DNA from 4 places in the Pantoea sp. RCC30.1 genome. Region 1 is predicted to be linked to each of the others. Evidence: riboswitches for the same ligand, from Rfam matches in the RefSeq annotation. Region 1 holds a riboswitch; each other region holds the start of a gene.

Region 1 (7,751 bases):
ACATTAGCTATGCGTTATGGCACTCACGACATGCAGGATAGTGCTCGTGATTATCTCAAAAAGTTTGAAAGCGGCACCGCACGGCCTCAGGTTGAGCTGAGCGATATGATGAAAGCCATGAACCCGGGCGGTGATATGAACGCTGTATTCAGTGCCTTTGCGGCAATAATCCGTGCAACGCCGAATCCCGGCAATGCTGCACAACCGTCTATTGATGGTGCGTTGAAGCAGTTGGATATCTATCGCCAGCAGTGGCAGGCGTTCACTGAAAAATACGCTTCTTAATGTCCTGATGACCCTGCAGCTGGCCTGAGTTCGACGTCTGCAGGATCCACTCCTGAGAAACGGTCCCGGAACAAAAGCACAGATTACACATTTACAAATTTAAATGTGTAAATATAATGGCGCCTCTTAAACATCAGAGGACTTTTTGTTATGCCGTCACTTTTTACCCCCCTGAACCTGGGCGATCTCAAGCTTCGTAACCGCATTGTCCTGCCGCCGCTGACGCGCTGCCGCAGTGAACAGCCGGGCAACATTCCCGGCGATATGATGGTTGAGTATTACCGCCAGCGTGCCAGCGCGGGGCTGATGGTCACCGAAGGCACCCAGATTGAGCCTCGCGGGCAGGGCTATGCCTGGACGCCAGGGATCCACAGCGACGCGCAAATCGCTGGCTGGAAAAAGGTCACAGAGGCGGTACATCAGGAAGGTGCCACCCTTTTCTGCCAGCTCTGGCATGTAGGCCGTGTGTCACACAATGAACTTCAGCCGGGCAAGCAGGCACCGGTTGCGCCTTCTGCCATTGCGGCCGACAACGTACGGGTATTCATTGAAACCGGACCAGGCGAGGGGATGTTGACTGCACCCAGCGAGCCACGGGCGCTGACCACAGAGGAAGTTAAAGAGATCGTGGCGCTCTACCGACATGCAGCGGAAAATGCCAAAGCAGCCGGTTTCGATGGCGTTGAACTGCATTCCGCCAATGGTTATCTGATTAATCAGTTCATTTCTGAGCACACTAACTTCCGTATGGATGAATATGGTGGCTCAGTGGAGAATCGTCTGCGCTTCCTGCGTGAAGTCGTTGAGGCGGTCAGCTCGGTCTTTGGCAGCCATCGTGTGGGCGTCAGATTTGCGCCTCTGTTTTCGAGCACTGACGAAGAGCGAGTTTATCTCGGCCTGGTCGAAAGCGATCCACAGGCGACCTACATCCGCGCAGCAGAACTGCTGAATGAGCTGGAAGTCGGCTATCTCTCCATTGCCGAAGCGGACTGGGATAATAGCCCGGACATGCCAGAGAGTTTCCGCGTCGCATTGAGGGAAACATTCCGATCTCCGATCATCTATTCAGGCCGATACACGGCTGAAAAAGCGCAGCATATGCTGGAAAAAGGCTGGGGCGATCTGTTTGGTTTTGGCCGTTCGTTCATCGCCAATCCCGACCTGCCTGCGCGCATTAAATCTGGCTATCCGCTGAATGAGGTCGATAACGCCTCCCTGTATGGCGGCACTGAGAAAGGCTATACTGACTATCCTGTTTTTCTATCCTGATACTCTGTGAGGCGGCATGTCCCCCGAAAATGCCCTGAAGTTACTGTCCAATCCGACCCGAGTGGCAGTGCTGAAGTGGCTTAAAAATCCTGAAGAAGCGTTTGCGGGCTATACCCAGCTCTATCCCTTCGATCAGTATGGCGTCTGTGCCAGCCTCATACAGGATAAGGCGGGTTTATCACAGCCCGCCACGTCGTTATGCCTGAAAGCACTTCACAGTGCCGGGCTGGTCGAAGCCAGCAAAGTGGGAAAATGGACCTATTATCGCCGCGCCGAACCACGTATTCGTGAAATCACCGACGTGGTGACGCAATCGCTGCAGGCGCTTTAAAAGTGACAACGTTCAGGGTAATGTAGATGCCAGTTGCCTCCTTCCGGGGGCGACTCCTCACGAATTCATCAATTCAGGATTAGAAATGTTTATGTCAGTTCTGACTTTCACAACCGTCACCACCACCGCGCTCAGCGGCGACGTGGGCGACTCTGTGACTGGCACCTGACACAACAGATTCTCACTCCCCGCCGAACCGGACGGGGACCTGTTCTCCGTTCTTAAAAAACTGAATGGAGCCAGGTCATGATGACATCTGAAAGCGCACTTTTAATCATCGATATGCAGCAGGGCCTTTTTCATGGTCCAGCGGCACCTTTTGCCGCAGGCAGCATTCTGTCGAATATCAATCTGCTCATAACCAAAGCACGGCAGTCTCAAGTACCCGTCTTTTTTGCGCGGCACATCGGACCTGATAATTCCCCTTTTAATGAGCAAAGCCCGTTGACCCGCCTGATCCCGGAATTACAGGTCAGCCCGCAATCAGATGTCGTTGTCACAAAAAAATATCCCAGCTGTTTCAGGGATACCGGCCTGCAATTCCAGCTCAAGCAAAGAGGCATCAAACAACTGGTGATTGCCGGAATGAAAACGGAGTTCTGTGTTGATACTACCTGTCGGGCCTCACCGGAGCTGGGTTTTAACGTCGTGCTGATTTCCGATGCGCATACCACCGTCGATAATCCGCACCTCTCTGCGAAAAGTATTATTGACCATCATAATCAGACACTGGCGGGACCCTTTGTGGCACTGGCAACCGCCGCTGACTGGTGGTTCGGTTCTGCCCGTTAATCCCAACACTCTGGTTTTGCATCCTGCACGCGGCTTGACGAAGCTGCCCGCTTAACTTACAACTAAACCCGTCAGGGGAGTCTCGCCAGAGAGACTGAGAGGCTAATAGCGCATCGCGCGGCTTAGCGACCCTTAGAACCTGACCCAGTTGATACTGGCGTAGGAAGACGGGTATCGCATCAGATACTTGCCGCAGGGGCGCATTTGCGACGTCTCTGCCTTTTCCCTCCGTATCACGGGTCTTCGTTAACTTATAACGAGGCCAAAGTGAAATATCTCATCCTGAATCTCTCTCTTCCTCGCCGGTGGACACCATGAGCCGCTGGTCGGTGCTTGGCAGCGGCGTGGCCGGGCTGTGCGTCGCCACGCTGCTTGTGGAGCGGGGAGAAAGCGTCGAAATCATTACGCAGCCTGATTGTCGTGCCGCCTCGCACTGGGCGGGCGGCATGCTCGCGCCCTGGTGCGAAGCTGAAAGCGCGCCGCCACAGGTGATCGAATGGGGCCAGCACGCTGCGGGCTGGTGGGCGCAACGCGTCAATGGCGTGGAGCAGCAGGGCACGCTGGTGGTTGCGCCACCGCGTGACAGCCGCGAACTGACACGCTTCGCCAGCATGACTCAGCAGCATCAGTGGGTCGCGCCCGGAGAGATCGAACCGGCGCTGGAAAATCGCTTTGCGCGTGGGCTGTTTTTTGCGGCGGAAGCACATCTCGATCCCCGCCGCGCGATGCAGCAACTGCGCGACAAATTGCAACAGGCTGGCGTGCCCTTACACAGCGGTAAACCCACCGGCACCCTCATTGACTGCCGTGGCATTCACGCCGCGGATCAGCAGCCCGCACTGCGCGCTGTGCGGGGTGAAATGCTGATCCTGAAGACCCCCGATGTTCAACTCTCCCGTCCTGTCCGGCTGCTGCACCCACGCTTTCCCTGCTATCTGGTGCCGCGTGCAGACGGGCACTTCATGCTGGGTGCCACGATGGTCGAAAGCCACGACAGCAGCCCGATCAGTGCCAGAGCGATGATGGAGCTGCTCAGTGCCGCTTATAGTCTGCATCCGGCGCTGGCCGAAGCGCGGATCGTGGAGAGCGGCACCGGTCTGCGTCCCGCTTATCGACAGAACCTGCCTGAAGTCCGCTATGAAAAGGGTCGTTTCTCGCTCAACGGGCTTTACCGTCACGGCTTTTTGCTGGCTCCGATTATGGCTGAAAAACTCATGCTGCAACTTACTCAGGAGATAACTCATGCGAGTTCAACTTAATGGACACACGATTGAAACCGATGCAGACACGCTGGCAGAGCTAATGGCGGAGCAGCAGATTGACCCGCGCACCGTCGCGACCGCACTGAACGGAGAATTTGTGCCACGCAGCCGCTATGCCAGCCAGCCGCTTGAGGCGGGCAGCCAGCTGGAAATCCTGTCACCTATGCAGGGAGGTTAACCATGTTCTATCAATTCACGCCGCAATCACGCTTTCTGCTCGGTACCGCCGGATATCCCTCACCGGACATCCTGCATCAGTCGATCGACGCATCAGGTGCGGAGATCATTACCGTCAGCCTGCGCCGGGAAGGCAGTGAAGGCGGTGCTTTCCGCTCGCTGCTGCAACAGCTCAACAAACGCATTCTGCCCAATACCGCAGGCTGCCACACGGTGAAAGAGGCGGTGACGACGGCGCAGATGGCGCGTGAACTGTTCGACACGCCCTGGATCAAGCTGGAAGTCATCGGCCATGCCGACACGCTGCAACCCGATCCCTTTGCGCTGGTTGAAGCCGCGCGGATCCTCTGTGCTGATGGCTTCCAGGTCTTTCCTTACACCACCGAAGATCTGATTGTCGGTGAGAAACTGCTGGAAGCGGGTTGTAAAGTGCTGATGCCATGGGGCGCGCCGATTGGTTCCGGTCAGGGGCTGCGCAATATCGAAGGGCTACGTGCCATGCGTGCGTGGTTTAAAGATGTGCCACTGATTATTGATGCGGGCATTGGCGCACCCGGTCAGGCGGCTCAGGCGATGGAGATGGGTTTCGACGGCGTGCTGCTTAACACGGCGGTGGCAAAAGCGCGCGATCCGGTGCGGATGGCCGGTGCCTTTGCTGCTGCGATCCACGGCGGGCATGAGGCGTTTCAGGCGGGATTGATGGAGCAGCGCGACATGGCCTTTGCCTCCACGCCCATTTTTGGTCTGGCACAGTTCAGTTAAGGAGCGGCGATGGAGCGTTATCAGCGACAGACTATGTTGCCGGAGATTGGCGAAGCGGGGCAAGAGCGGCTGAGCGGGGCACATGTGCTGGTGGTGGGGGCGGGCGGGCTTAGCGCGTCGCTGCTACCGTTGCTGGCGGGCGCGGGCGTCGGGTTTATTCGTCTTTACGATGGCGATCGGGTTGAGTTGCACAACCTTCACCGGCAGACACTGTTTGGCATCGACGAGGTCGGTCAGCCCAAAGCAATCTGTGCTCAGCGCGCGCTGGCGCAGCGAAATCCTGACTGCCACGTTGAGGTACATCCATACTCGCTCAGCGCCAGTCAACTGCCGCTGGCGCTGGAGGGGATCGACCTGGTAGTGGATGCGGCGGATAACTTCGCCATTACTTATCAGCTCTCCGACGCGTGCTATCCGCGCGGTCTGCCACTGATCTGTGCCTCGGTGCTGGGACGCAAAGGCTATGTCGGCGGATTCTGTGGCGGCGCACCCGGCTATCGCGCGCTGTTCCCGCAGTTGCCCACGGCCTCGGGTAACTGCAACACGGCTGGCGTAATGGGACCCGCGGTGGCGACGCTGGGTGCCATGCAGGCGCAGATGGCGCTGAGTGTTTTGTTAAAACTGACGCCGTCGCCGCTCGGCTGCATGATCCACTGTGACTTTGTTGACTGGCACATCAGGCAGTTCCGCTTTGATAACGCACCTGAACCGGAAGCGCCGGGCACGCCGTTTATCGATCGGTCTATGCTGACGGAAGACGATTGCATAGTGGAGTTGCGCAGCGTGGAGGAGGCACCGTTTAGTGTGGACGGACGGGTGTTACGGATTCTGCCGCAGCAGATAGCGGCCTGGCAGCCGCCACTGGATCAGCGCGTGGTGCTGGTGTGCGCCAGTGGGATGCGCGCGGCTCAGGCGGCTGAGAACCTCGCCGCCCGTGGCGTTACGCGGCTGGCGCTGATGGCAGCCAACACGCTGTAAGGTGCCGGTTTAAATCACCTCGACCAGCTGGAAGGTCTCGAAGATCAGCTCCATTTCGCTGTGGAAATAGCCTGCACGCTCAAAGTAGCGCTGATGTTCCTGCCGCCAGTGGTCGAGGCTGAGATCGCCTTCACCCTCCAGCATCGCCATCTCTGGCGTCACGCGATCAAAGCGCGTCAGGAACAGCCCGGTGGTGCGGATCACGCAGACGGGCCGCTTTTCTCCGTTCAGAACAATGCTGTAACCGCCTGGCTGAGGCAATGCTTCCTGCTCCTGCCAGCTGCGTAACGAACCGCAGGAGGCCACCTTCTTTCCGGCAATAATTAGCGTCGCGAGTTCGCTGGCTAATTCCGGGGAATCACCAAATGCATCTGTAAATGCACCCGGATATTTGTCCTGTATCTGTTCAAGCGTCATCGGCATCCGCAATTCCTCAATGAATCAGGCGCCAGACTGGCGTAAAAACAGGCCAGCGACGCCGTTAAGATGATGTAGCAGCGGTGTAAATGCTGCTGATAGCGGTACAGCTTACCCGGCCTGCTCATGGGAAAACAGGCTTAATTATCAGGATATTGAGATTGCGTCTTTGCTGGATCGCAAAGGAGAGAGACAGTCTGACGCGGCCCGTTGCAGCCGCGCACAAAAACTAACCAATCAGAACGTTTGTCCAGTGCTCAATGTCGTCACCGCTGCTGAGCTCAGGCTGCACCAGGCCATTAACCATAAAGGTCGGTGAAACGTGAATACCGTTCTGGCGGGCATATTTGCAGTGCCATTTAATGGCGGTCTGCACATCAGGCTGATCAAATGCGGCGCTGGCATCCACGCCACTGTACTCTTTCAGGCGGGCCAGAATCTGATTCGGCGTGGCCTCGCGGTTAGGGCCGGTACAGTGATCGGTAAATTCAAACTCTTCACGATGATCGGCCACCGCCTGCATCACCTTCCTCGCCGCCTCTTTACTTTCGCAGGCGGCGGCAAGAATGTAGCGCACAATCAGCCCGGAATAGAGGTGCCATGGCTGAGATTGTAGCCGGATCTTCACGGTGATCTTATCTTCACTCGCGTGCGCCAGTAATGCGTCTAATTTATTGAATGTACGCACCGAAAAAGGACAGGTGGGCTCCAGAAAGACTTCGAAGATCGCCGGGCCGTGGCCCCAGACCAGTGCATTAGCATGCTGACTCATCAATTACTCCTTAATGATAAACGGAACGGGAAGGGTATTTACCCTGGCAAATCCTCTCTGCTTCAGCCAGTTAAGAATCAGCCGTAATTGTTACAAAAATCAGCAATCAGCCGCTGACCTGTGCGTAACAGGCGACAGGCAGGGTTATTAGTCGTTAGAATTATCAGCTTTGGCATTCTCAACAGCTGGCCCTGCATCGCCGCTAATGAGCAGCTATAGTTATCAGCAGAGTTTGCTCTCTCTAATTACGAAGCCATTTCTGCTACTTGCCTGCTGCCTGTCTGCCCTGAGCCGATTAGCGTTAAAAGAGGTTTATTTTGCATACCGATCTCACCTGGAAAACTCTCCATCGCGTTATCAACCAGACGATCTCTGACATGCTGGATGAGCAGCAGACTATTGATGTGTTGTCACTGCGCCTCCGGCTGCAAGAACTGGCTGAACAGGAGGAGGATGAGGTCATGGTGCTCTGTTACTGGCAGGCGAGCAAAATTCTGATGCGACTCCCCACCACCGTGACAGCCAGTCAGTTGATGATCGCCGCACGCCACGCTTTTCGTACGCCGATGGATCACGATCTGCTTTAAGTCGCACCAGCTGGCCTGACTGTCATCACCCCCGAATAATCTCACTAGCTGGCTATTTCATCATCATGAATGATCATTGCTGGCTATTGTTGAGCGTCACTTCTGCACTATTTCACATT
Region 2 (7,751 bases), 310 kb from region 1:
CACCTGATCGGCTTTAACACCGTCATGGGCTAGCATGGTTGCCAGCGTCGCCTGTTCAATGCCGCTGACCGAATAGCCGATGCGTTTCCCTTTCAAATCCGCCGGTTTTTTTACCGTTTTGTCTAACGTCATCAGCGTGTTCAGTGGCGTGTTAATCAGCGTACCCACCCGCATCAGCGGCAGGCCCTGATCGGCAAAAAAATGCAGCTGCGGCTGATAGGTAATCGCTAAGTCCGCCTGTTTTGCTGCCACCAGACGCGGCGGTAACGCCGGATCGGAAGGGGGTACGATGTTAACTTCCAGCCCTTCTGCCGCAAACGCGCCGGTCTGCTGAGCCACCATAATTGGCGCGTGGTCGGGATTGATATACCAGTCGAGCACCAGCGTCAGTTTTTCCATCGCCTGAGCCTGGGCCACTAAGGACGCGCTGAACAGCAGGGTAAACAGGGGCAGTTTAGTCATAGGGTTTCTCATTTTTGAGGTCATTAAATTGTCTCGGGTGCCCAGGTGATCAGGCGGCGCAGCAGGAGATCGATAGTCAGCCACAGGGCCAGCGTCATCAGCACCAGAATGAAAAGCGCGGCGAAACAGAGGTCGCTCTGCATCCGGGCGTTAGCATTCAGCATCACAAAGCCCAACCCTTCGGCAGAACCGACCCATTCACCGATGATTGCCCCGATCGGCGCGACGGCCGCCGCCATCCTTAAGCCCGAACCCAGCGCAGGCAGCGCGGCTAACAGCCGGACATGGCGCAACTGAGAGGCACGTGAAGCACCCATAGTACGAGCCAGATCGAGATAGCCGGGGGTGACGCCTCGCAGGCCATCAAAAAAGCTGGAGGTTACCGGGAAGAAGATCACCAGCACGGCCATCGCGACTTTGGCGCTCATACCGAAGCCAAACCAGAGCACCAGCAAAGGGGCCAGGGCAAAAACCGGAATCGCCTGGCTGGTGATCACCAGCGGCATCATCCAGCGCTGTAACCATGGCGAAAAGGTCATGCCCAGCGCCAGCGCGCCACCCAGCAGCACGCCGAGCGCCATGCCGCTGAGGATCTCGGTCAGGGTAATCAGCATGTGATGGCTGAGATAGTCAGCGCTCTGCCACAGCGCGGCGGCGACCGCAGCGGGCGAGGGTAGCAGAAACGCCGGAATGGCGGTCAGCGTGGCGAGCCACCACAGCGCAATCAGTCCGGTTAACAGCGTCACGCCCCGGCGAAGAGCGGCGAAATGGTTTTTCATCGGGCTATCCTGCTCAGCCGCTTTAGCAACGCGGCCTGACTCTGCAATACCTGTATATCGTCTGCTGCACGTGGTGGCTGACCCAGGAGGGGCGGGCAGGCTTCTATCCCCGCTGACCCGATCACCAGCAGGTGATGACTGAGCCGGCAGGCTTCAGCAGCATCATGGGTAATCAGCAGCACGGTATGCCCGACCAGCACTTCTGCGGCCAGCGTCTGTATCTGAGTGCGTGTTAGTGCATCCAGTGCGGAGAACGGTTCATCCATTAATACAACCGGCTGACGGGTGTAGAGGGTACGGGCCAGCGCGGCGCGCTGACGCATCCCGCCGGAGAGCGTCGCTGGCCTCGCACTGGCACAGTGGCTCAGGCCCACCCGTTCCAGCAAATGCTGCGCCCAGTCGCGATCGGCTTTCTCACCGTTCAGGCGACTGGCGAGGCAGACATTCTGTTCCACCGTGAGCCAGGGATAGAGCAAATCCTGTTGCCCCATCCAGGCGATACGGCCGTTCAGCGGCAGACCGTCGCTGCCGCTAATCTGCCCGGATGTCGGGGGCGTCAGACCGGCAATGACCCGCATCAGGCTGCTTTTACCCACGCCGCTGGCACCCAGTAAAGCGGTAAATGCACCCCCTGCAATCTCCAGATCAAGCTGGCTGAAAAGTGTCTGCTGACCCAATGTCAGGCAGAGCTGGCGAACTGTAATCCCCGGCGGCACGGCATCATCCGGCTGATTCATGGGCTGACCTGAAAATCGGCAGCATGATTGAGGCCCATTTGCCAGAACGCAGCTTCCAGCCGGGTCGCGGTGGTGAAAATCTCCGCCAGCCTATCAAAACGTTGTTCACCCGCGCGCTGCTGAGCCAGGGTTTCAAACAGCAACAATGAAGAACCGACGCCGCTAAGGTAGGATTCATCACCGTAATTCTCAATCCATGCCGCGTAAGGATTCCCCTCAAAGCGGGTCGCAGTATCGTCCAGCAGCGTCAGACCAATTTCAGCGTAACCGGCGACACACGGCATCAGCGCCGTCACCAGCTCCAGCGCATCCCCGGTGTGACCTACGTCCAGCACGTAGCGGGTGTAATTGATCGTTTCCATTGCTTCGGGTTCGCTCGCCATCGCCGCCTCGCTGATGCCCCATTGCTGGCAGTAAGCCAGATGCAGCGGTAGCTCGCTGACGATGGCGTTAAGCGATGCGGTCGCGCTGCGTAAGGCCGCTGGCTCAGAGAGTTTGCTGATCAGCAGGCCCCAGGCACGAGCGAAGTGCAGCAGGAACAGATAATCCTGGGTGAGATAGTGGCGGAAGGCGGCGGGTGGCAGCATGCCCTGACCGAGTTGCTGCACAAAATCGTGCCTGACATATGCGTGCCATTGGCTGCCCGCCTGCTGGCGCAGACGACCATAGAAGCCGGTTTCGAAAAGCGGATGAGACATGGGATCTCCAGTAACAGGGAGATCCGGGCATACGGTCTGGAACAGGGGATAGTGCAGGAGATGACGCAGAAAATTCTGCCGACCCGTCCCTTCGCTGGCATGACCCAGATCAGGTTCAAAGGGTTCGGCTTGCGCCATCTCAGCCCATTACAGGACACCCCTCGGAGACATTTGTTATACGATATTTATTGTTGGAGCACAACGGCGCGAGTGTGCGCTCTTAAGTGACAACGTCACTCAAGATCTGCCCCGTTGCTGGCAATCACTTTCTTATACCACCAGAACGATTTCTTGCGCGTGCGCGCCAGCGTGCCGTTACCCAGGTCGTCGCGGTCAACATAGACGAAACCGTAGCGCTTGCTCATTTCACCGGTTGAGGCAGCAACCAGATCGATGCAGCCCCAGCTGGTGTAACCCATCACCGGCACGCCATCTTCAATGGCATCGCCCATGGCGCGGATGTGTTCACGCAGATAGCTGATGCGGTAATCGTCATTAATCTCGCCATTCGCATCGATCTCATCGCGCGCCCCCAGGCCATTCTCTACCAGGAACAGCGGCTTCTGGTAGCGGTCATACATCATATTCATGGTAATACGTAAGCCAAGCGGATCGATGCCCCAGCCCCACTCACTGCGCGGCACATGGGGATTGGTCAGGGATTTCACCACATTGGCGGCGCTACTGTTCTGCTCATTCATCTCCGCCGAGGCGCAGCGTGAGGCGTAGTAACTGAAAGAGACGAAATCGACGCTATTTTTCAGAATGTCTGCATCACCCTCAGCGATCTCAAGCGTCACCCCTTTTTCACGGAATACGCGGGCGGCGTAGGCCGGATAAGCGCCGCGCGCCTGCACATCAATAAAGAACAGGTTTTCGCGATCTTTCTCCAGCGCCGCCCAGACATCTTCCGGCTTGCTCGACCAGGGATAGAAGTTGCCACCTGCCAGCATGCAGCCGACCTGGTTAGCCGAATTCACCTCATGCGCGATTCGCGTGACCAGCGCGCTGGCAACCAGTTCATGATGGGCCGCCTGATACTTTACCTGCTCCTTGTTCTCTCCGGGCTCGAACACCAGGCCAGCACCGGAAAACGGGCTGTGCAGCAGGATATTGATTTCGTTGAAGGTCAGCCAGTATTTCACCAGCCCATCAAACGCCTCGAAGCAGCTGCGGGCATAACGGGCAAAAAAGTCGACCATTTTGCGATTGCGCCACGAGCCATATTCCGTGACCAGATGCATCGGCACATCAAAATGGCAGAGCGTCACCAGCGGTTCGATATTATATTTCCGGCACTCCTCAAAGACTGCGCGGTAAAAGGCGATGCCTTCCGGATTAGGCGTCAGTTCGTCGCCATTGGGATAGAGGCGGCTCCAGGCAATCGAGGTGCGAAATACGCTGAACCCCATTTCTGCCATCAGCGCGATATCCTCCGGATAGCGGTGATAGAAATCGATGGCCTCATGGCTGGGATAGAACTCATCGTCACGCAGGGTAAATCGCTTTTCCAGACCCAGTTTGACCGGCATACGGTGCGGGCCATGCGGGATCATATCGACGGTGGTTAAGCCCTTTCCGCCCTCGCGATAGCCGCCTTCACTCTGGTTGGCGGCCAGTGCGCCGCCCCATAAAAACCCTTGCGGAAACCTTGAATCAGACATGCAATCCTCTTTTCCGGGTCAGCGTGACCCTTTCCTTTAGTGGCTGTTTAATGGCTATTAATCGCGTTAGTGCGTTCGGTAACAGGCGCAGGTTGCGCGGCGGTTCCGGCTTCGGATTTCGTTTCAGTCTCTGTTTCAGGAATGTCTTCAAACCCTAACAACAGCGTCAGCACAAATGACAGCACCACCGACAACACCATGACCGCACCGACCCAGACAATACTCATGGGATTAGCAGGATCGAAAAACTGTACGCTGGTAAACAGGCCTGGAGAGGCCATTGAGTGGCTGGCCAGCCCGCCAATGCCCGCTACCGCGCCGCAGATAAAACCACTGATCAGACAGGCGATAAGCGGGCGTTTGAGGCGCACAGCAACACCATAAAGCGCCGGTTCTGAAATCCCGGCAATAATGGCGGAAGCTGCCGCCGCCAGCGCGGTCTGGCGCAGTTCACGGTTCTTGGTGCGGAACGCCACCGCCAGCGACGATCCACCCAGTGACAGGTTGGCACCAATTTCAGACGGCATCACCATGCCCTCTTTGCCGGTTTCGGCAATAGTCTGGATGATGGTCGGCGTAAACACCCGATGCATCCCGGTCATGACCAGCAGTGGCCAGATAGCGCCCATAATTGCGACGGACAGCCAGCCAAGATAGCCATGGACGGTATAAACCAGTGCGGAGATGCCGCTGCCGATCCAGATGCCAATCGGGCCAATCAGCACAATCGCAATAGGGGCAGCAATCAGCACGATCAGCATCGGTTTCAGGAAGTTTTTAGTAACGGCAGGGGTTATGCGATCTACGCCGTGCTCAATGTGCGACAGGATCCAGGTCATGACCAGCGCCGGAATTACCGTGTAGGTATATTTCACCGCCGTCACCGGGATGAAGCCGAACTCGACCGGCTGACCCTGAGCCGCTTTTGCCATCAGTTCAACAAAATTGGGATGGACCAGCACACCGGCAATGGCGATCGCCAGCGACATATTGGTTTTGAATTTGAGCGCCGCAGAGGCAGCTACCATGATCGGCAGGAAGAAGAATGCACCGTCGCCAATGACGTTAAGGATCACCAGCGTTGACGAGCCTTTTTCAAACACGCCCGCCATATCGAGGATCATCGCCAGCAGCTTAACCATTGACCCGCCAATAATGGCCGGAATCAGTGGTGACATGGTGCCCACCAGCGCATCCAGAATACCTGCGCCGATGCCTTTCAGGGTGATTTTGCGTTTCACCGGCGCGGTTGATGCAATGCCGCCGGGCGATCCCATTTCCAGCACCGCCTGATAAGCCTGTGACACGTTATTACCAATGATCACCTGGCACTGAGATTCGTTGTGCACCACGCCCATAACGCCTTTAATCGCTTTGAGGCGGGGAGTGTCGACCTTGGTTTCATCTTTCACCACAAACCGCAAACGGGTCATGCAGTGAGTGACGGCTTCGATATTGGTGAGGCCGCCTAGCGCATCGACAATGGCGCGTGACACCTCGGCATAGTTCATGGGCATGATCGCTCTTCTCTGTAGGGTAAATCGGTTAAAGTTTTTATGTTTTAGCGCCTGCAGGCAGGCAAATAGGAAACCGGTTTCACAAAATCATGAAGTGCTTTCAGTGCGCCGACAAGAGCTGAAATTAAACAGTTTTCTGTTTTGTGAAGTACGTCACCCGGCTGGTGCTGTTAACTTCGCACTCAGGCGGTGTAAATATTTCCAACTTTGAGAGGCTTAGGTAGACTGCAGGACGACGCAGCAAAGGAGCATCACGATGGCAACGATTCAGGAAGTGGCAAACAGGGCGGGCGTCTCAAAAGCGACAGTGTCACGCGTGCTCTCCGGCAATGGCTATGTCGGGCAGGAAAAGCGTGAAAGGGTGTTAAAGGCGATTGCGGAAACCGGATACCGGCCCAATCTGCTGGCGCGCAACCTGGCGACGAAAACCTCTCAGACCATTGGACTGGTTATCACCAACACGCTCTACAGCGGCAGCTACTTTACTGAATTAATGGCGCATTCTGCACGCATGATGGAGCAGCAGGGCCGCCAGCTAATTCTGGCGGACGGCAAACACACCGCTGAACAGGAAGAGGCGGCTATTCAGTTTCTGCTCGACCTGCGCTGTGACGGCATTATTATCTACCCGCGCTTCCTGAGCATTGACGCGCTGGATGCGATTATCTCCCGCCACAAACAGCCGATTCTGGTCATCAACCGGCGACTACGCGTCAATCACAGCTACTGTATTTACAGCGATCAGCACGCCAGCAGCACGATGGCGGTGAGTCATCTGCTGAACCAGGGACATCGTGATATCGCGTTTATCACCGGTTCGCTGGATTCCCCGACTGGCGTCGAGCGTCTTTCCGGCTATCACGCTGCGCTGGCCTCAAAGGGCCTGGTAGCTGACGATCGACGTATTGTGGCAGGGAAATGGACGGCGCAGAGCGGGATGGCTGCCGTGGACAGGCTTCTTGAACGCAACGTCCCCTTTACTGCGCTGGTGGCGAGTAATGATGAGATGGCGATTGGTGCCATCAAGCGCCTGACCGAGTGCAATATTGCGGTGCCCGCTCAGGTCTCGGTGATTGGCTTCGATGATATCCCGCTGGCACCCTATATCACGCCGTCGTTGTCCAGCATGAAGCTGCCGGTCCCGGAGATGATCGATGAGACGATTAACCGCCTGCTGACCATGCTGGATGGCGGTGACTGGCATACTCAGGCGCCTTTCACGGCCAGCCTGATGCTGCGCGATTCCGTCACCAAAGGACCGGGATTAACTTAATCCGCCGCGATCTGTATCACTTCAATCGTCTGTTCTCTGAGCTGAGCGACCGTTGCGGCATCCAGCGTCTCATCGGTAATCACATGGCCGACCTGATAACCGGATGAGAGCGGATAAGGGTGAATCTGACCAAATTTGGAGGCGTCGGTCAGGGCGTAGCTTTCAGCGCCTTTCGCCAGCACCGCATCCACGACATCACAGCGCAGCATATTACGGCCGGTAAAGCCGGTCTCCGGATGCCAGCCATCGACGCCAACAAAAGCCCGGTGAAAATGGACCTGCTGAATGGAGTAACGCGTCAGCGGGCCGACCACCGACTCACTGCTTTTCTGCAACAATCCCCCGAGCACGATCACTTCACAGGCGGCTTCCCGCAGAAGCTGGGCAATATAGTGGCTGACGGTAATCAGCGTGAGATCGGCTCGGTCAGCCAGCGCACGCGCCAGTAGCGCATTAGTACTGCCACCTTCGATGAACACCGATTCACCCGCCTGTACCAGGCTGGCCGCATGTCGCGCCAGCGCCTGCTTGATGGGATAACGCGTATTCATGCGGGTACCGACGTTGTCGCTATCCAGTGCCAGCGCCGAGCCGTGAACCCGGAGCAGCAGCCGGTCACGC
Region 3 (7,751 bases), on a different contig from region 1:
TTCGCCGCTTCGCGTCCCAGCCAGATCTGCTCAACAATCGCGGGCAGACAGTGAGTATGCCGTGAGAAACGCGCTTCGCGGAAACCCTCGACCGAATCGGCATCATCAGGATGAGCCAGACCCTCTACCAGACCCACTGGGTCGATCAGGAAGGTGCGGATAATGGACGGATAGAGGCTTTTGTAATCCAGCACCAGCACCGAGTCATACAGGCCGGGGCGCGAATCCATCACATAACCACCCGGGCTTGCTTCAGGGGCGACATCACCCATGTTCGGGGCGACAAATCCGGCGCGATGCATCCGCGGAATATAAAGATGACCAAAGGCCGCCACCGAACCGCCGTGGCGATCGACGGCCAGGCCATTGACCGCCGCGCGTTCCAGCAGAAACGGCATAATCGCCGTTTTGTGAAAAATGCGCGTCACCAGCTCGCAGTCTTTCAGATTGTAGCGTGCCAGCGCCGGTTTATCGTTGGCAAAGCGCCAGTTGATCTCCTCCATGCGATGCCAGGGATTATCAATCGCTTTCCCTTCGCCCAGCAACTGTTGCGACACCGACTCCAGGCTGAATGACGGGAAATCCCAGAACGCCGACTTCAGTGCGTCGATGCCATCGATAATCAATCGGCCACTGGCCTGAGCGAAAAAAATGCCGGGCTTGAAACCATGTTCACGCCACTCCAGGGCGGCCTGCTGGCGGCCAAGACGCAGCGGTATCCCGTAGCGATCGGCATGCTTTTGCAGCACTCGCAGATCAAACTGCACCACGTTCCAGCCAATTAAGACATCCGGATCATGATCGGCAAACCACTGGTTCAGCGCTTCAAGCAGCTGCGGCCGGCTATCGAGATAGATCAGCTCGAAATCCAGCGAACTGGCATCACCGTTGGCGGGGCCGAGCATATAGACCTGGCGCTGACCGCAACCCTCCAGCCCGATACAGTAAAGCTCGCCATGCTGCGTAGTTTCAATATCCAGTGAAACCCATTTCAGCGGCGGGCGATAGTCGGGATGGGGTTTGAGCCGCGCATTGACCACGCTGTCGCCGCGCTGCTCGCCATCAAACCAGACTGGTGCGGTAATAAAACGCTCCATCAGGTAGCGCTCTGGCGGGCGGATATCCGCCTCATAGACTGGAATACCCTGTTCGCGCAGTCGTTTTTCGATGCGCTGTAGCTGACGATTCTGCGGGCAGTAGAGGCCAAAAACCGGGCGGCGGCGGAAATCTTTCAGCGCCAGCGACTGAATCCGAAACTGACGTTCATCTTTGAGTAATTCGCTGACCTGCGCCTGAAATTCCTCCGGAATAAACGCAACCGACTCCTGCACCGGTAGCACCACGCGCTGCGCGCCGGCATCAGTGGCGAGCCAGAGGATAATTTCGGTGCCATGCGGGCTGTCGCGCCAGTGGCGGGTGAGCAGAAAACCTGCGCGGGGCATATTCAGATGTTCTCCGGACTCAACAATTCAGGGGTGAGAAAACCGCTTAAGTATATCATGGATATTTATACAGTTCCCGCCGCTGCGTTTTATCAACATTGTCCTACAATTCTTGCCTTGACGCTGTGTGGCTGGCTCTGGACAATCCAGCCTTCTGCTTTTACTTAGGATGATTATGGAAGCCTGGATTCAACAACTGATTACTCAGTCCCTGGAATGGGCGCTGTTTGCCGTTGCGCTGGTGACGTTTCTGGAGTCGCTGGCGCTGGTCGGGCTGTTGCTGCCAGGTACAGTGATGATGGCCAGTCTCGGCGCGCTGATCGGGAGTGGCGAGCTTGGCCTTTACCCGGCCTGGGCGGCGGGCTTTGCGGGCTGCCTGATTGGTGACTGGGTCTCCTACGGCATTGGCTGGAAATTCCAGGGGCCGCTGCATCGCTCAAAGTATCTGCAAAAGTACAAAGGCCTGCTGGATAAAACTGAGCACGCTCTGCATCAGCACAGCATGTTTACTATTCTGGTCGGGCGCTTTGTGGGTCCTACGCGTCCGCTGATCCCGCTGGCGGCCGGGATGCTGGAGCTGCCGGTGCGTAAGTTCCTGCCGCCGAACATTATCGGCTGTATTCTCTGGCCGCCGCTCTATCTGCTGCCTGGAATTCTGGCGGGTGTGGCGATCGATGTGCCCAAAGCCGCACAGGGCGGCAGCTTTAAATGGCTGTTGCTCGGCGCAGCACTGTTGATCTGGCTGGGTGGCTGGTTATGCTGGCGCTGGTGGCGTAGCGGCAAGAGCCGTGACTGGGCCACCGCCTGGCTGCCGCCTGAGCGCCTGCGCTGGGCAGGGCCTCTGGGGCTGGTGATCGCCGTCGCGGCTTTCGTCGGCATTCAGTTCCATCCAATGATGCCGATTTTCCGTCATCTGCTGTGGCAGGTTTTCTTCGCCTGACGCTTAACGACGCGGGATGCCGAGCACGTCGGCCTCCCGCGTTTCACCCGACAGCAGCTGTCGGGTCTCGCCATCCCAGTAAACCCGTCCATCCACAATCACCACGCTGCGCGGCGCAATTTGCTGTGCATCTTCCAGACTGTGCGACACCATCAGCAATGTGATGCTGCGCGATTCGCATACCGAACGCACCAGTTGCAGCATCTCGCCGCGCAGCGCGGGATCCAGCGCAGAAAAAGGCTCATCCAGCAGCAGCACCGGCCGGTCACGCAGCAGACAGCGTGCCAGCGCCACGCGCTGTCGCTGTCCGCCCGACAGCTCGCCCGGCAGACGGGTCAGCAAATCGCCTAATCCCACCTGATCGGCCAGCGCGGCCAGTTGCTGACGCTGCTCAGCGCTGAGTTTTAATCCCGGATGCAGCCCCAGCGCCATGTTCTGCTGCACGCTGAGGTGCGGAAACAGGTTGTTCTCCTGAAACAGCATCGATACCGGTCGGCTGGCCGGGACGCTGTGGGTGTGTTCCTGGCCGTCAATCAACAGGGTGCCCTGTTTCACCGGCAGGAAACCGGCGATCAGGCTCAGTAGGGTGCTTTTTCCGGCCCCGCTGGGTCCGAGGATCGCGATGCGCTCGCCGCGCGTGGCAGTGAGACTGAAACGCATCGGCAGATGCTGATACAGGTAAGTGAGGTTATCAAGTGTCAGCATAGCGGCCTGGTAATTTTTCCATTAGCGTGAACAGTAATAAGCAGAGCAGCAGCAGCAGCAGGGCGGTAACCGCCCCATCTGCGCCGCGATAGGCGCCAATCTGCTGATAAAGGTAGAACGGCAGGGTGCGGAAGTCGGCATTGCCAAACAGCGCCACCACGCCGAAATCACCAATCGACAGCACGCAGGCAAAGGCGAGAGCCTGGGCAAGCGGACGTTTCAGCGCCCGCAGCTCGATCAGCCGCAGCCGGTTCCAGCCGTGGATATCCAGTGAATCGCAGAGTCTGCCATAGCGCTCTGCGACATCCCGCATCGGGTTTTCCAGCACTTTCAGCGCATAGGGAATGGCGATCAGCGCATTGGTAAAGATCACCAGCCCCTCAGCCGAATCGGGCAGACCGATGGTGGCATTGAACAGCAGGAAAAAGCCGGTGGCGAGCACAATGCCTGGCATCGCCAGAATCAGCATGCCGCTGGTGTCAATTAACTGTGCCGCCGCAGGACGCTGACGCAGACGCAGCTCGCGACTGCTCCACAGCAGCATCATGGTCAGCACCACACAGATCAGACCGGCACCAATGGCGATGCGCAGTGAAGTAAAGGTAGCCAGCCACAGTGCAGGCTGCGCCAGCGCGCCGCGCAGTCCGCCATGCAGACCATCGACGATGACTGCCGCCAGCGGGGGCAGCAGCAGAATCAGCGCCAGCAGAATCAGCAGCGCATCGACCAGCTGTGCCCCGCGTGAATCCTGCGGATCACGCCAGCCATTCAGCTGGCTGGTTCCGGCGGGAATCGCCTTGCTGAAGCGCTGGCTGAGCAGTACCAGCGTCAGACAGCAGCCGAGCTGGATCAGCGCCAGCAGCGCTGCGCGTCCGGGATCGTAGTCATAATTCAGCGCCTGGAATATCGCCAGCTCAATGGTGGTGGCCTGCGGCCCGCCGCCCAGCGACAGCACAGTGGCAAAGCTGGCGAAACAGAGCATAAAGATCAGCGCGCCTGTCGGCAGCAACTGACGCCGCAGCCATGGCCACTCCAGCAGACGAAAATGGTGCCAGCCGCGCAGGTCGAGCTGTGCCGCCAGCTGACGCTGTTCCGCCGGAATGCTCTCCAGCGCCTGCAGCATCAGGCGGGTCGCCAGCGGCAGGTTAAAGAAGACGTGCGCCAGCAAAATGCCCGGCAGACCGTAGGGAGAGAAGTGGTAATCAATTCCTGCCAGCTGGCACAGCTGCGCCAGCCAGCCGACACGACCATAGACGGTGAGCAGACCAAATACCGCCACCAGCACCGGCAGTACCAGGGTCATGGCGCACAGACGCAGCAGCAGCTGACGGCCAGGGAAACGGCGTCGATAGAGCGCGCGCGCCAGCGGCATCGCCGGCAGCAGCGACAACAGCGCGGAGAGCAGCGCCTGACCAAAAGAGAAGGCGATAACGTGATGCAGGTAATCATCCTGCAGCACGCTGCGCCAGTCATTCTCTGGCGCGGCGCTCCAGAGTGCACCGAAGGCCAGCAGCGCCACGCTGATTAACAGCAGCGTGGCGAGCGAACCGGGGATAAGCCAGCGCGGCATCAGCGGCTGACGGCGCGTTGCCACTGGCTGATCCAGCCTGAACGCTGGCTGGCAACCTCTTCCGGCGAGAACTGCAGGGCGGTGGCGGGCACAGTGAGCGCGCTAAAACCGGCAGGCAGCGGCGTGTCGATTACCGGGTACATCCAGTTACCGGTCGGGATAGTGCGCTGGAAGTCGGGTGACACCATAAACTTCATAAACTGCTGTGCCAGCGCTGGCTGTTTGCTGCTGGCTAACTGCGCGGCAACTTCAACCTGCAGATAGTGGCCCTCTGCAAACGGCGCGGCGGCATAGTTCTCTTTTTTCTCTTCGATGATGTGGTAAGCCGGAGAGGTGGTGTAGCTCAGCACCAGATCGCCTTCGCCCTTGAGGAACAGGCCATAGGCTTCACTCCAGCCTTTGGTGACCGTCACGGTTTTCTGCGCCAGCTTTTGCCACGCCTGCGGAGCCTGATCGCCATAGACCTTCTGCATCCAGAGCAGCAGACCTAAGCCGGGAGTGCTGGTACGAGGATCTTCGTAGATCACCCGCCACTTCTCCGGACTATCGACCAGCTCTTTCAGGCTTTTTGGCGGATTTTTCAGGCGGGTTTTGTCATAGACAAACGCGAAGTAGCCATAATCGAATGGCACGAAGGTGGTGTTGTGCCAGCCATCAGGCAGTTTTAATGTCGAGGTATCGACCTGACTTTCGGCAAACAGACCTGTTTTCTGCGCGGCCTGCACCAGATTGTTATCCAGCCCCAGCACCACATCGGCTTTACTGTTTTTGCCTTCCATCCGCACGCGGTTCAGCAGCGACACGCCATCTTCCAGCGTGACGAATTTCAGCTCGCAGTTGCACTGTGCTTCAAAGGCTTTTTTAACCGCCGGGCCAGGGCCCCAGTCGGCAGAGAAGGAGTTGTAGGTGTAGACCGTGAGAACCGGCCTGGCCGCCAGAACGGGGGCGGAGAGTAACAGCAGCACCGGCAGAACTTTGTTTAACACTTTGCGCTCCTTCAGGAGAATAGGGGATGAGTCGCAAAGGATCTGAGCACAGAGGCCTCTCAAATCCCTACGTCGGTATTAACCGAATCAGGTTCGACGGGTCTCTCTCAGCGACTTGCTTATGGCAGGCCGCACCCCGTTGAGAACGTCACATTCTAGTCATTTCAGCGCCGGGGCGAAAGCCTCACAGCGCGGGTGGCGCGAACCAGGCGGATTTAAAATCAAACCAGCCCAGCGTATTCATCCGGACGCCGCGCATGCTGCGCTGACCTTCAAGCAACAGCCAGTGATGAAACAGCGGATGCAGACCGGCTTCGTCGACCAGCTGTTTGCTCCATTCGGCCAGCGGCAGCGCTTTCTCGCGCCAGCGGGCCGCATCGCCGTGCCAGTCGATCGCCAGGCAGTGATGCAGCAGCGGGATCTCATAAAGCTGCGCGAACAGCGAATAATTCAGCGGCAGGGTAAAGTTCACGCTTCCCAGCCAGATATCACTCTCCGTTTCGCCCTGATACCAGCTTTCGTAGCTGATCTCACGGGTCTCCAGCGTGACGCCATGCTCTGCCAGCAGCGGACGCAGCGCATTAGCGATGCCTTCATGCTCCACGTGCTGGCTGTACCAGGTCAGCGTCAGATGCGTTAAGCCGGGCGGTTTTTCTACTGGCGTCAGGTCACGGCGATGATGCCAGCGTGGCAGCAGACCATACGCCGGGAACCAGTAGCGCTGATAGCCCACACCCGCGTGATTGAGCAGGGCGATGGGGTTAAACAGGTAGCTGACCCAGCGCCGGACCGCTTCGTTGCGGCCCTGCTCTGAACGCTGGTCAAACAGCAGAAAGTAGCAGCCCTCTTCAAGGCGGCTCTCCTCCTGAACTTCATCGGTGCTGTCGCCCTGCAGACGGACACCCGCATAGACCAGCTCATCGCTGATGTCGGGCAGTACCCAGATAGAGACATCATCAATCAGCGCGCGAAAACCGAAGTAGTCATCAAACGCTTCGATCTTCAGCTGGCTCTCCTGATTGCGGATCACCCGGTAAGGACCGGTGCCAACTGGCTGGCGGGCAAAGTCGTGCAGCGTCGGCCATTCGCGCGGCAGGATCATCGCACTGACGCTGCCCAGCAGCCAGGGCAAGCCCTCGTCGGGCTGGCTTAAACGGATATCCAGCGTCCAGGGGGCAGGCGAGTCGATCTGCGCAATATGAGAAAAGAGCGGATGGGGGCGCTGACGCTCCAGCGTGGCGAGCACATCTTCCATCTCCAGTTCTCTGCCGTGATGGAAGCGAATCGCCGGACGCAGGAAGAAGCGCCAGTGAAGTGGGGACGTCTGTTGCCAGTGGTGCGCAATATCGGGTTCGATTTCCCCGTTTTCCTCATTTATCCGCGTCAGACCGTTGAAAATCTGTCGGGCAATGTGGGTTTCCGAGCGCCGCAGCGGCGAGCCGGGCAAAAGGTTGAGCAGCGGACGATAGTAGAGCACCCGCAGAATATGCTTGCCCTGCCGGAAACTGCGCCCCAGGTGCGCGCTGATCATCTGCCGCACCTGGTTTTTATCGCCTACCAGCTGGACCAGCTGATCGATGCGATCCTGTTCCAGCAAATCCTCGGCACGTTGCTGCTGCAGGGCCAGGCCGGTGTAGCAGAAGGTAAGTTGTGATCGCTTGCCGCGTCCGGCTTCAGCCTGCCAGGTCAGCCAGCCTGCGGCCTGCATCCGGTTGAGCAGATTGCGCATATGGCGGCGCGAGCAGTGCAGCAGATCAGCCAGTTCGCTGAGTGTAATCTCCTGCGTCTGGCCCTGACAGCTCTGCCACAGGCGAATGAACTGCTGCTTCAGACGTGATGAGGACATAAAAGGGGAACTCCCTGTGAAAAGCGCTCTGTTTTTCCTGCCCCATTTTAAGAGCAAACTTTACGCTATGGGAAGAGCGGGAGGCATTCAGCAGTGAATGGCGTTCGACCCTCACTTCGCTGTTCAGCGGAGTGCTTTTCTGAGTAGGGTGCATTTACACCGCCAGCAGATGATCTCTGCTGGCTTTTTTCATGTTGCGCGGTATCGTCTACCCTTCTTTTTTCCCCTCTGTTTGTTCTGTAAGGGATTTCGAATGAAATCG
Region 4 (7,751 bases), on a different contig from region 1:
CACGCACCACATCAGCGGCGCGTTGTAACTGCTCAGCGCGAAGTGCGGCAATATCCATGATTACTCCTGATGCCAGGGACGTGATAAACGGTGTACCGCCTCAACAAAGACGCCCGCATTTTCCGGTGGGACATCCAGATGAATACCATGACCCAGATTGAAGACATGTCCGGTACCTGAGCCAAAGCGCTCCAGGATCCCAGCCACTTCCTGTTCGATGCGCTCCGGTGCCGCATAGAGCATAGAAGGATCCATGTTGCCCTGCAGTGCGACTTTGTCGCCCACGCGACGGCGTGCGTCATCAATATCGGTGGTCCAGTCGAGACCCAGCGCGTCACAACCGGTAGCGGCCATCGCTTCCAGCCACTGTCCGCCGCCTTTGGTGAAGAGCGTCACTGGCACGCGGCGACCGTCGTTTTCACGCAGCAGGCCATCAACAATTTTGTGCATGTAGTGAAGTGAGAATTCGCGGTAGTCACGACCAGTCAACACGCCGCCCCAGGTATCAAAGACCATCACGGACTGTGCACCAGCGCGGATCTGAGCATTGAGATAGAGGATGACGCTGTCGGCCAGCTTATCCAGCATCGCGTGCAGCGTAGCGGGATCGGCATACATCATCTTCTTGATTTTGGTGAACGCCTTGCTGCTGCCGCCTTCCACCATATAAGTGGCCAGCGTCCACGGACTGCCTGAGAAGCCAATCAGCGGCAGATCGCCATTCAGGTTCTTCCTGATAGTGCGGACAGCATTCATCACATAGCCCAGCTCCATTTCTGGATCGGGCACCGGTAAACGCTCAACGTCAGCGCGACAGGTCACAGGGTTTGAGAAACGTGGGCCTTCGCCGGTTTCAAAGTAGAGACCCAGTCCCATCGCATCCGGAATGGTCAGGATGTCACTGAAGAGGATGGCGGCATCCAGCGGATAACGGCGCAGCGGCTGCAGAGTGACTTCACAGGCCAGCTCGGCGTTTTTACACAGCGACATAAAGTCACCCGCCTGGGCGCGTGTCGCTTTGTACTCCGGCAAATAGCGCCCGGCTTGTCGCATCATCCAGACCGGCGTGACATCAACCGGCTGACGTAACAGGGCACGCAAATAACGATCGTTCTTCAGTTCACTCATCTCAACACTCTCTCAATAACAGGCGTGTAGTGTAGCACTTTCACACTTCGGCGCGGCACAGGGCGACGGTATCTTCAATCAGGCGGCGCGCCACGGTGCCCGGCGGTGGCAGCAGAGGCAGGTCATCAAAACGGAACCAGGCAGCATCCAGCAGCTCTTTACCGTCGTGCTGCAGATCGCCGCTGTCATACTCCGCCATAAACGCTGTCATCAGCGATTGCGGGAAGGGCCACGGCTGGGATGTAACGTAACGGACGTTTTTAACGCGAATATTGCTCTCTTCCATCACTTCGCGGGCAACGGCCTGCTCCAGCGTCTCGCCAACCTCCACAAAACCCGCCAGCACGGTGTAAACCTTGTTGCGATGGCGGGCATGATTCGCCAGCAGGATTTCATCACCACGACGAATAGCCACAATGATGCAGGGTGCGATCTGCGGATAGTAACGCTCGCGACAATGACTGCAAAGACAGGCAAATTCATGTTTGCTGTGGTGCATTTCATGGCCGCAATAGCCGCACCAGCGGTGAGAACGATAGAATTCCGCCAGTTGCACACCGCGACCCACCAGCTGAAACAGCGCCACATCCTGATCGATCAACTGTCGTACTGAGAACATATCGGCAGAACGTGGCTCACAAATCAGCCAGACTTTTTCGCCCTGCCACTCACCGATGGTTCGGGCTTTACTGCCGGTCAAACCAAATTTTTCGGCGTTTCCGTGGGGTAAATCGCCTTGTGGTAACCAAAGTTTCTGTTCATGGCTGACAATCCACCATCCAGCGTCTACGCTTGAGATTTCGCATTGCATTTATTTCGTCATCCTTAGCGTCAACTCGCACGCTGAAGTCCTGATGTTAAGTGTGTAGATAAACAACTATAACTCACATGGAGTTAGATATGCTTAACCAGTTAGACGTCCTGGCTGAACGCGTAGGTGGCAGTAATGATCTGGTCGATTCGTGGCTTGAAGCCCGTCGTCAGCTACTGGTGACCTATTATCACCTGGTCGGTCTTAAACCAAACAAAGAGGCGCTGACGCGTCTTGATGAGCAGGCTCTGGACAACTTCTGTCACGGCCTGGTCGATTATCTTTCTGCGGGTCACTTCAGTATCTATGAACGCGTGATTAGTGAAATGAGCGGCGACAGCCCGATGATCGCCGCTGCACAGATCTATCCACCGCTGGAAGCCAATACTGAGCGTCTGATGCAGCTGTATGACGGCCACCTGCAGCAGGCGATCGACGACGAAAACTGCATGACCTTCCAGCAGGCACTCTCAGAAGTGGGCGAAGTGCTGGAAGCACGTTTTACGCTGGAAGATAAGCTGATCCAGCTGGCATGGGATAACCAGCTTGCCCCCCCGCTGGTAGCCAATGACAGCCATATCGCGCGTCCGGCTTAATCATCATCTCCGGCAAAGGGGTTGAGATTATCCCGAAGCCCTTTTATGCTGAACAGGTTCTGAGGAGCGCTCTCCAAAGAACCTTTTTTATTTTTGATTTGAAATATAAGGTTTTTACGCCCGGGTCTGTTATCACAACCCAGCGTAAAAACAGCTTCTTGTCGGAGTGCCCAGTTGGGCTGAGACCGTTAATTCGGGATCCGCGGAACCTGATCAGGTTAGAACCTGCGAAGGGAACAAGAGTAAATCTTCTCTGTATGTCAGCACGCCTGTGCTGTTTATACAGTTACTCCTTCCGAACTCCGGGCAAGCATCGTTCCCCCTTAACAGGAAGATTGCTATGTCTGACCAAAAAACAACCCGCCGTGAACAGCGTGGCCAGGCGCAGGAATTTATCGATTCCCTGCAAAGCGGCAGTGCATTTCCCCAGTCCCGCCGCATCTGGATTACCGGCAGCCGCGAGGATATTCGCGTTCCCATGCGTGAAATTGTGCTAAGCCCGACCCACATCGGCGGCAGCAAAGAACAGCCTCTCTATGAGCAGAACGAAGCGGTGCCGGTCTATGACACGGCGGGTGCCTATGGCGATCCCGCGGCATCGATCGATGTGCATCGTGGCCTGGAAAAGCTGCGTGCCCCCTGGATTGCTGAACGCAACGACAGCGTACTTCTCGAACAGAACAGCTCAGGCTATACCCAGCAGCGGCTGGCTGACGAGGGGCTGGATCATCTGCGCTTCGATCATCTTCCCGCGCCGCGCCGCGCCCGCGCAGGCCGCCGCGTCACGCAATTGCACTATGCCCGCCAGGGGATCATCACCCCGGAGATGGAATTTATTGCCCTGCGGGAAAACATGGGCCGTGAGCGAATCAGCAGTGAGGTATTGCTGCAACAGCATCCGGGCCACAGTTTTGGCGCACATCTGCCAGCCAGCATCACACCTGAGTTTGTGCGTCAGGAGGTTGCTGCCGGACGCGCCATCATTCCTGCCAATATCAATCACCCGGAATCGGAGCCGATGATCATTGGCCGCAACTTCCTGGTTAAGGTCAACGCCAACATCGGTAACTCGGCGGTGACCTCCTCCATCGAGGAGGAAGTGGAAAAACTGGTCTGGTCGACTCGCTGGGGTGCTGATACGGTGATGGATCTCTCGACCGGTCGTTATATTCATGAAACGCGCGAATGGATTTTGCGCAACAGTCCGGTGCCCATTGGTACCGTGCCGATTTATCAGGCGCTGGAAAAAGTGAATGGCGTGGCTGAGGCGCTGAGCTGGGAAATATTCCGGGACACGCTGCTTGAACAGGCGGAACAGGGCGTCGATTACTTCACTATCCACGCGGGCGTACTACTGCGTTATGTCCCAATGACAGCGAAACGTCTGACCGGAATTGTCTCGCGGGGTGGATCGATTATGGCGAAATGGTGCCTGTCACATCATCAGGAGAGCTTCCTCTATCAGCACTTCCGTGAGATCTGTGAAATCTGCGCCGCTTACGATGTCTCCCTGTCGCTGGGCGATGGCCTGCGTCCCGGTTCGATTCAGGATGCTAACGATGAAGCGCAGTTTGCCGAACTGCGTACCCTAGGTGAACTAACCCGTATTGCCTGGGAATATGATGTTCAGGTGATGATTGAAGGTCCGGGCCACGTGCCGATGCATATGATCCGCCGCAACATGACTGAACAGCTTGACCTGTGCGATGAAGCCCCCTTCTACACCCTTGGACCGCTGACCACCGACATCGCGCCCGGTTATGACCATTTCACCTCAGGTATTGGTGCCGCCATGATTGGCTGGTTTGGTTGCGCCATGCTGTGTTATGTCACACCTAAAGAGCATTTGGGTCTGCCCAACAAAGAGGATGTGAAGCAGGGATTAATCACCTATAAAATCGCGGCGCATGCCGCCGATCTGGCCAAAGGCCATCCCGGTGCGCAGATCCGTGATAACGCCATGTCCAAAGCGCGCTTTGAATTCCGCTGGGAAGATCAGTTTAATCTGGCGCTGGATCCCCACACGGCGCGGGCTATGCATGACGAAACCCTGCCGCAGGAGTCGGGCAAGGTGGCCCATTTCTGCTCAATGTGTGGCCCCAAATTCTGCTCGATGAAAATTTCCCAGGAGGTGCGCGAGTTTGCAGCACGCCAGGATGCCCACGCCGAGCCGGTTGAAGTGAGCATGGCGCAGATGTCAGACCGTTTTCGCAGCCACGGCGGTGAGCTTTATCACCCTGCCGATGCCATTAAGGAGGAGTAACGATGCCCGCATTTCCTGCTACCGCCCCGCGCCTGGGGCTTTATCCGGTGGTTGATAGCCCCGAGTGGATTGAACGCCTGCTGGAGATGGGTGTTCGCACGCTGCAGCTTCGCATTAAGGATCAGCCCGATGAGATCGCCGAGCCTGCCATTGCCCAGGCGATTGCGTTGGGAAAACGCTATGACGCGCGCCTGTTTATCAATGACTACTGGCAGCTGGCGATTAAACATCAGGCCTATGGCGTGCATCTGGGTCAGGAGGATCTGGATGTGGCCGATCTTGCCCGTATTCATCAGGCCGGATTGCGTCTGGGACTTTCCACCCATGACGACGCGGAACTGGATCGCGCTCTGGCAATCCAGCCCTCTTACATCGCACTTGGGCATATTTTTCCGACGCAGACCAAGGAGATGCCTTCTGCGCCGCAGGGCATTGAGCAGCTGAAGCGGCATCTGGCACGCCTGACGAGTATTCCCACCGTGGCGATTGGTGGTATCTCGATTGCGCGTGCACCTGAGGTACTGGCAACCGGCGTTGGGAGTATTGCGGTAGTGAGTGCGATTACTCAGGCAGATGACTGGCGTGAAGCAACCCGGACTCTGCTGGCGCTGGCAGAACCTGGCAATTAAGGATTTGTGGAACCTGTCGCACATAGCGGCTGCAAAACAGGTAATGCCAGCTTTCTTCCGGGAGAGCAGCGCGCAGAAGTGAATGTTGCCGCTGGCGTGCTGTAATCCAAAACCTTAACGTGGCATCCGTCAGGTTAAGGTTATCTGACCAGGGCCGGTTCCCTCCTCTTGCCGGCCCTGCTTCTTCTTTTCGCTATACGAGAAAAGAGGTGGAAGTCTGCGTCTCATGCTCGCACGAGAGCATAGCGCGTTCGACAGCCGCACCCAGCAGCGCCAGCGCCTGTTCAGTCTGCTCGTTGATCGGCAGCCCGTAGTTTAAGCGCAGGCAGTTTCGATATTTACCCGATGCCGAAAACAGTGAGCCTACGGCAATCTGAATTTTTGACTCGCGTAGTTCGCGGTTAAGCCGGACCGCATCAAACGCTTCTGGGAGTTCTATCCACATCAGAAAGCCGCCCTGAGGGCGGGAGACGCAGATGCCGCAGGGAAAGTAGTGGCGTACCCAGCAGCTAAAAGTTTCATAGTTACGATGATAGATTTGCCGCATCCGGCGCAGATGGGGCTGATAATGGCCCTGGCGGATAAACTCGGAGACCGCATGCTGAGGCTGCGTGGCGGTGGAGCCTGTGACGATATATTTCATATGCAGCACGCGGTCACGATAGCGGCCTGGTGCAACCCAGCCGACACGTAAACCCGGAGCCAGCGTTTTAGAAAAAGAGCTGCATAGCAGAACCCGGCCATCGAGATCCAGCGCTTTAATCGTGGACGGGCGCGGGTATTCCCAGGCTAACTCACCATAAACATCATCTTCAATCACGGCCGCATCAAACCGCTGCGCCAGCGCCAGCAATGCCCGCTTACGCTGTTCGGGCATGATGAATCCCAGCGGATTATTGCAGTTCGGCACGACAACGACTGCTTTGATCGGCCATTGATCAAAGGCCAGCTCCAGCGCTTCCAGACTGATGCCGGTGACCGCATCCGTCGGGATCTCAATGGCACGAATGCCAAAGCCGCGCAGGGTTTGCATGATGCCGTGAAACGACGGTGATTCAACAGCAATGATATCGCCCGGCTCGCAGACGGCCCGAACGGCGACCGATAACGCTTCATGGCAGCCGGTAGTAATCACAATGTCATCGGCAGTGAGCTGGCAGCCGCTATCTATTGCCAGTCGTGCAACCTGTTGTCGCAGCGCGAAAACACCATAGAGGTTGTCATAATTCAGCAGCGCCATGTCCTGCTTCTGCGCCTGACGGCTAAACGCTTTCCACAGCGGTTTAAGCGTCGGCTGAGTCAGGTCCGGCATGCCGCTGCCCAGCTGCAACACATCATCTTCCAGACGACTGTTAATCAGCTCCAGCACCGCATCCCACTGCGTCACCTCAACCGGCCGCTGTGCAGGACGGGTCAACGCAGGCATCGGGGGTGTCGCTTTGCGCGAGGCAACAAAATAGCCGGAGCGAGACTGCGGCGTGATCATCTGCTTCTCTTCCAGCAGATGATAAGCCTGCTGTACGGTGCTGATACTGACGCCATGTTCGGCACTCAGACTGCGTACCGAAGGCAGGCGCTCACCACTGCGATATAAACCCTGTTCAATGCGCTGAGCCAGCAGTGTGGCCAGATGTTCATATCGGGTCATTGTATTTCCTATGGCTCAGATGGTGAGCATTAACCAGTACAGTTATGCTTCTTTTTTACCATTCAGATCTCTGTAACCGCAATCTGTATGTTAAAAAAAGGTGATTTTTGCGTCTGTATCATACAGAGCGATCCGCTGAAAATAGTCCTCAGATACTTCACTGAGGACACTATCATGGAATACAACGAGAACCGCGCAACTAAACCGTTTACAGGCACGCCCTACCAGCTGGTTCGTTACTTGTGGCGCAGTTATAAACGCTGGCAGCTGCGGCGTGAGACGCGCATCATCCTGTCGAAACTGAGTGACAGTCAGCTGAAAGACATTGGTCTTGGCCGCAACGACTGGAATGCCTGAATTCGAGACAAAAAAAACCCTGCCGAGGCAGGGTTTTTATCAGGCAAAGAACGATTAATCGTTTTTGTTGCCGCCGAGACCGGCGTTCAACAGTTCAGCCAGACTGGCTGAGGCTTCATCCGCAGTAACCTGCGGTGCAACCTGAACTTCACCTGCCGCTTTGCGGCGCATACGATCCTGATGGTACGCATAACCGGTACCGGCCGGGATCAGACGACCCACGATGACGTTCTCTTTCAGGCCGCGCAGTTCATCGCGCTTACCTGCTACCGCTGCTTCGGTCAGGACACGTGTGGTCTCCTGGAACGATGCTGCAGAG

What was found. A riboswitch is a leader RNA that binds a small molecule or an ion and turns the genes downstream of it on or off. The one in region 1 is predicted to bind thiamine pyrophosphate.
Region 2: it holds a riboswitch for thiamine pyrophosphate, as region 1 does, so the genes downstream of both, AC2LB6_RS00155 (TenA family protein) here and AC2LB6_RS01600 (FAD-dependent oxidoreductase) in region 1, are expected to answer to the same signal.
Region 3: it holds a riboswitch for thiamine pyrophosphate, as region 1 does, so the genes downstream of both, thiB (thiamine ABC transporter substrate binding subunit) here and AC2LB6_RS01600 (FAD-dependent oxidoreductase) in region 1, are expected to answer to the same signal.
Region 4: it holds a riboswitch for thiamine pyrophosphate, as region 1 does, so the genes downstream of both, thiC (phosphomethylpyrimidine synthase ThiC) here and AC2LB6_RS01600 (FAD-dependent oxidoreductase) in region 1, are expected to answer to the same signal.

What each region holds. Positions count from the first base shown of each region.
Region 1 is NZ_JBXUHX010000001.1:326,826-334,576, forward strand. Features, by position in the region: gene AC2LB6_RS01580 (hypothetical protein) at 1-285, shown strand, start outside; gene AC2LB6_RS01585 (alkene reductase) at 436-1,554, shown strand; gene AC2LB6_RS01590 (ArsR/SmtB family transcription factor) at 1,571-1,885, shown strand; gene AC2LB6_RS01595 (cysteine hydrolase family protein) at 2,132-2,677, shown strand; TPP riboswitch at 2,741-2,860, shown strand; gene AC2LB6_RS01600 (FAD-dependent oxidoreductase) at 2,992-3,936, shown strand; gene thiS (sulfur carrier protein ThiS) at 3,920-4,117, shown strand; gene AC2LB6_RS01610 (thiazole synthase) at 4,120-4,878, shown strand; gene AC2LB6_RS01615 (HesA/MoeB/ThiF family protein) at 4,888-5,856, shown strand; gene AC2LB6_RS01620 (ASCH domain-containing protein) at 5,866-6,279, opposite strand; gene AC2LB6_RS01625 (DsbA family protein) at 6,503-7,045, opposite strand; gene AC2LB6_RS01630 (hypothetical protein) at 7,363-7,632, shown strand.
Region 2 is NZ_JBXUHX010000001.1:20,233-27,983, reverse strand. Features, by position in the region: gene AC2LB6_RS00170 (ABC transporter substrate-binding protein) at 1-462, opposite strand, end outside; gene AC2LB6_RS00165 (ABC transporter permease) at 486-1,241, opposite strand; gene AC2LB6_RS00160 (ABC transporter ATP-binding protein) at 1,238-1,978, opposite strand; gene AC2LB6_RS00155 (TenA family protein) at 1,975-2,676, opposite strand; TPP riboswitch at 2,746-2,848, opposite strand; gene AC2LB6_RS00150 (6-phospho-beta-glucosidase) at 2,910-4,340, opposite strand; gene ascF (PTS cellobiose/arbutin/salicin transporter subunit IIBC) at 4,388-5,857, opposite strand; gene AC2LB6_RS00140 (LacI family DNA-binding transcriptional regulator) at 6,114-7,130, shown strand; gene AC2LB6_RS00135 (DeoR family transcriptional regulator) at 7,127-7,751, opposite strand, start outside.
Region 3 is NZ_JBXUHX010000006.1:142,749-150,499, reverse strand. Features, by position in the region: gene polB (DNA polymerase II) at 1-1,448, opposite strand, end outside; gene AC2LB6_RS07955 (DedA family protein) at 1,618-2,382, shown strand; gene thiQ (thiamine ABC transporter ATP-binding protein ThiQ) at 2,386-3,087, opposite strand; gene thiP (thiamine/thiamine pyrophosphate ABC transporter permease ThiP) at 3,074-4,681, opposite strand; gene thiB (thiamine ABC transporter substrate binding subunit) at 4,657-5,643, opposite strand; TPP riboswitch at 5,690-5,792, opposite strand; gene sgrR (HTH-type transcriptional regulator SgrR) at 5,828-7,489, opposite strand; gene AC2LB6_RS07930 (MFS transporter) at 7,743-7,751, shown strand, end outside.
Region 4 is NZ_JBXUHX010000046.1:12,266-20,016, reverse strand. Features, by position in the region: gene nfi (deoxyribonuclease V) at 1-58, opposite strand, end outside; gene hemE (uroporphyrinogen decarboxylase) at 61-1,128, opposite strand; gene nudC (NAD(+) diphosphatase) at 1,169-1,939, opposite strand; gene rsd (sigma D regulator) at 2,029-2,535, shown strand; TPP riboswitch at 2,688-2,788, shown strand; gene thiC (phosphomethylpyrimidine synthase ThiC) at 2,876-4,798, shown strand; gene thiE (thiamine phosphate synthase) at 4,801-5,427, shown strand; gene AC2LB6_RS23015 (aminotransferase-like domain-containing protein) at 5,621-7,075, opposite strand; gene AC2LB6_RS23010 (DUF1127 domain-containing protein) at 7,250-7,432, shown strand; gene rpoC (DNA-directed RNA polymerase subunit beta') at 7,487-7,751, opposite strand, start outside.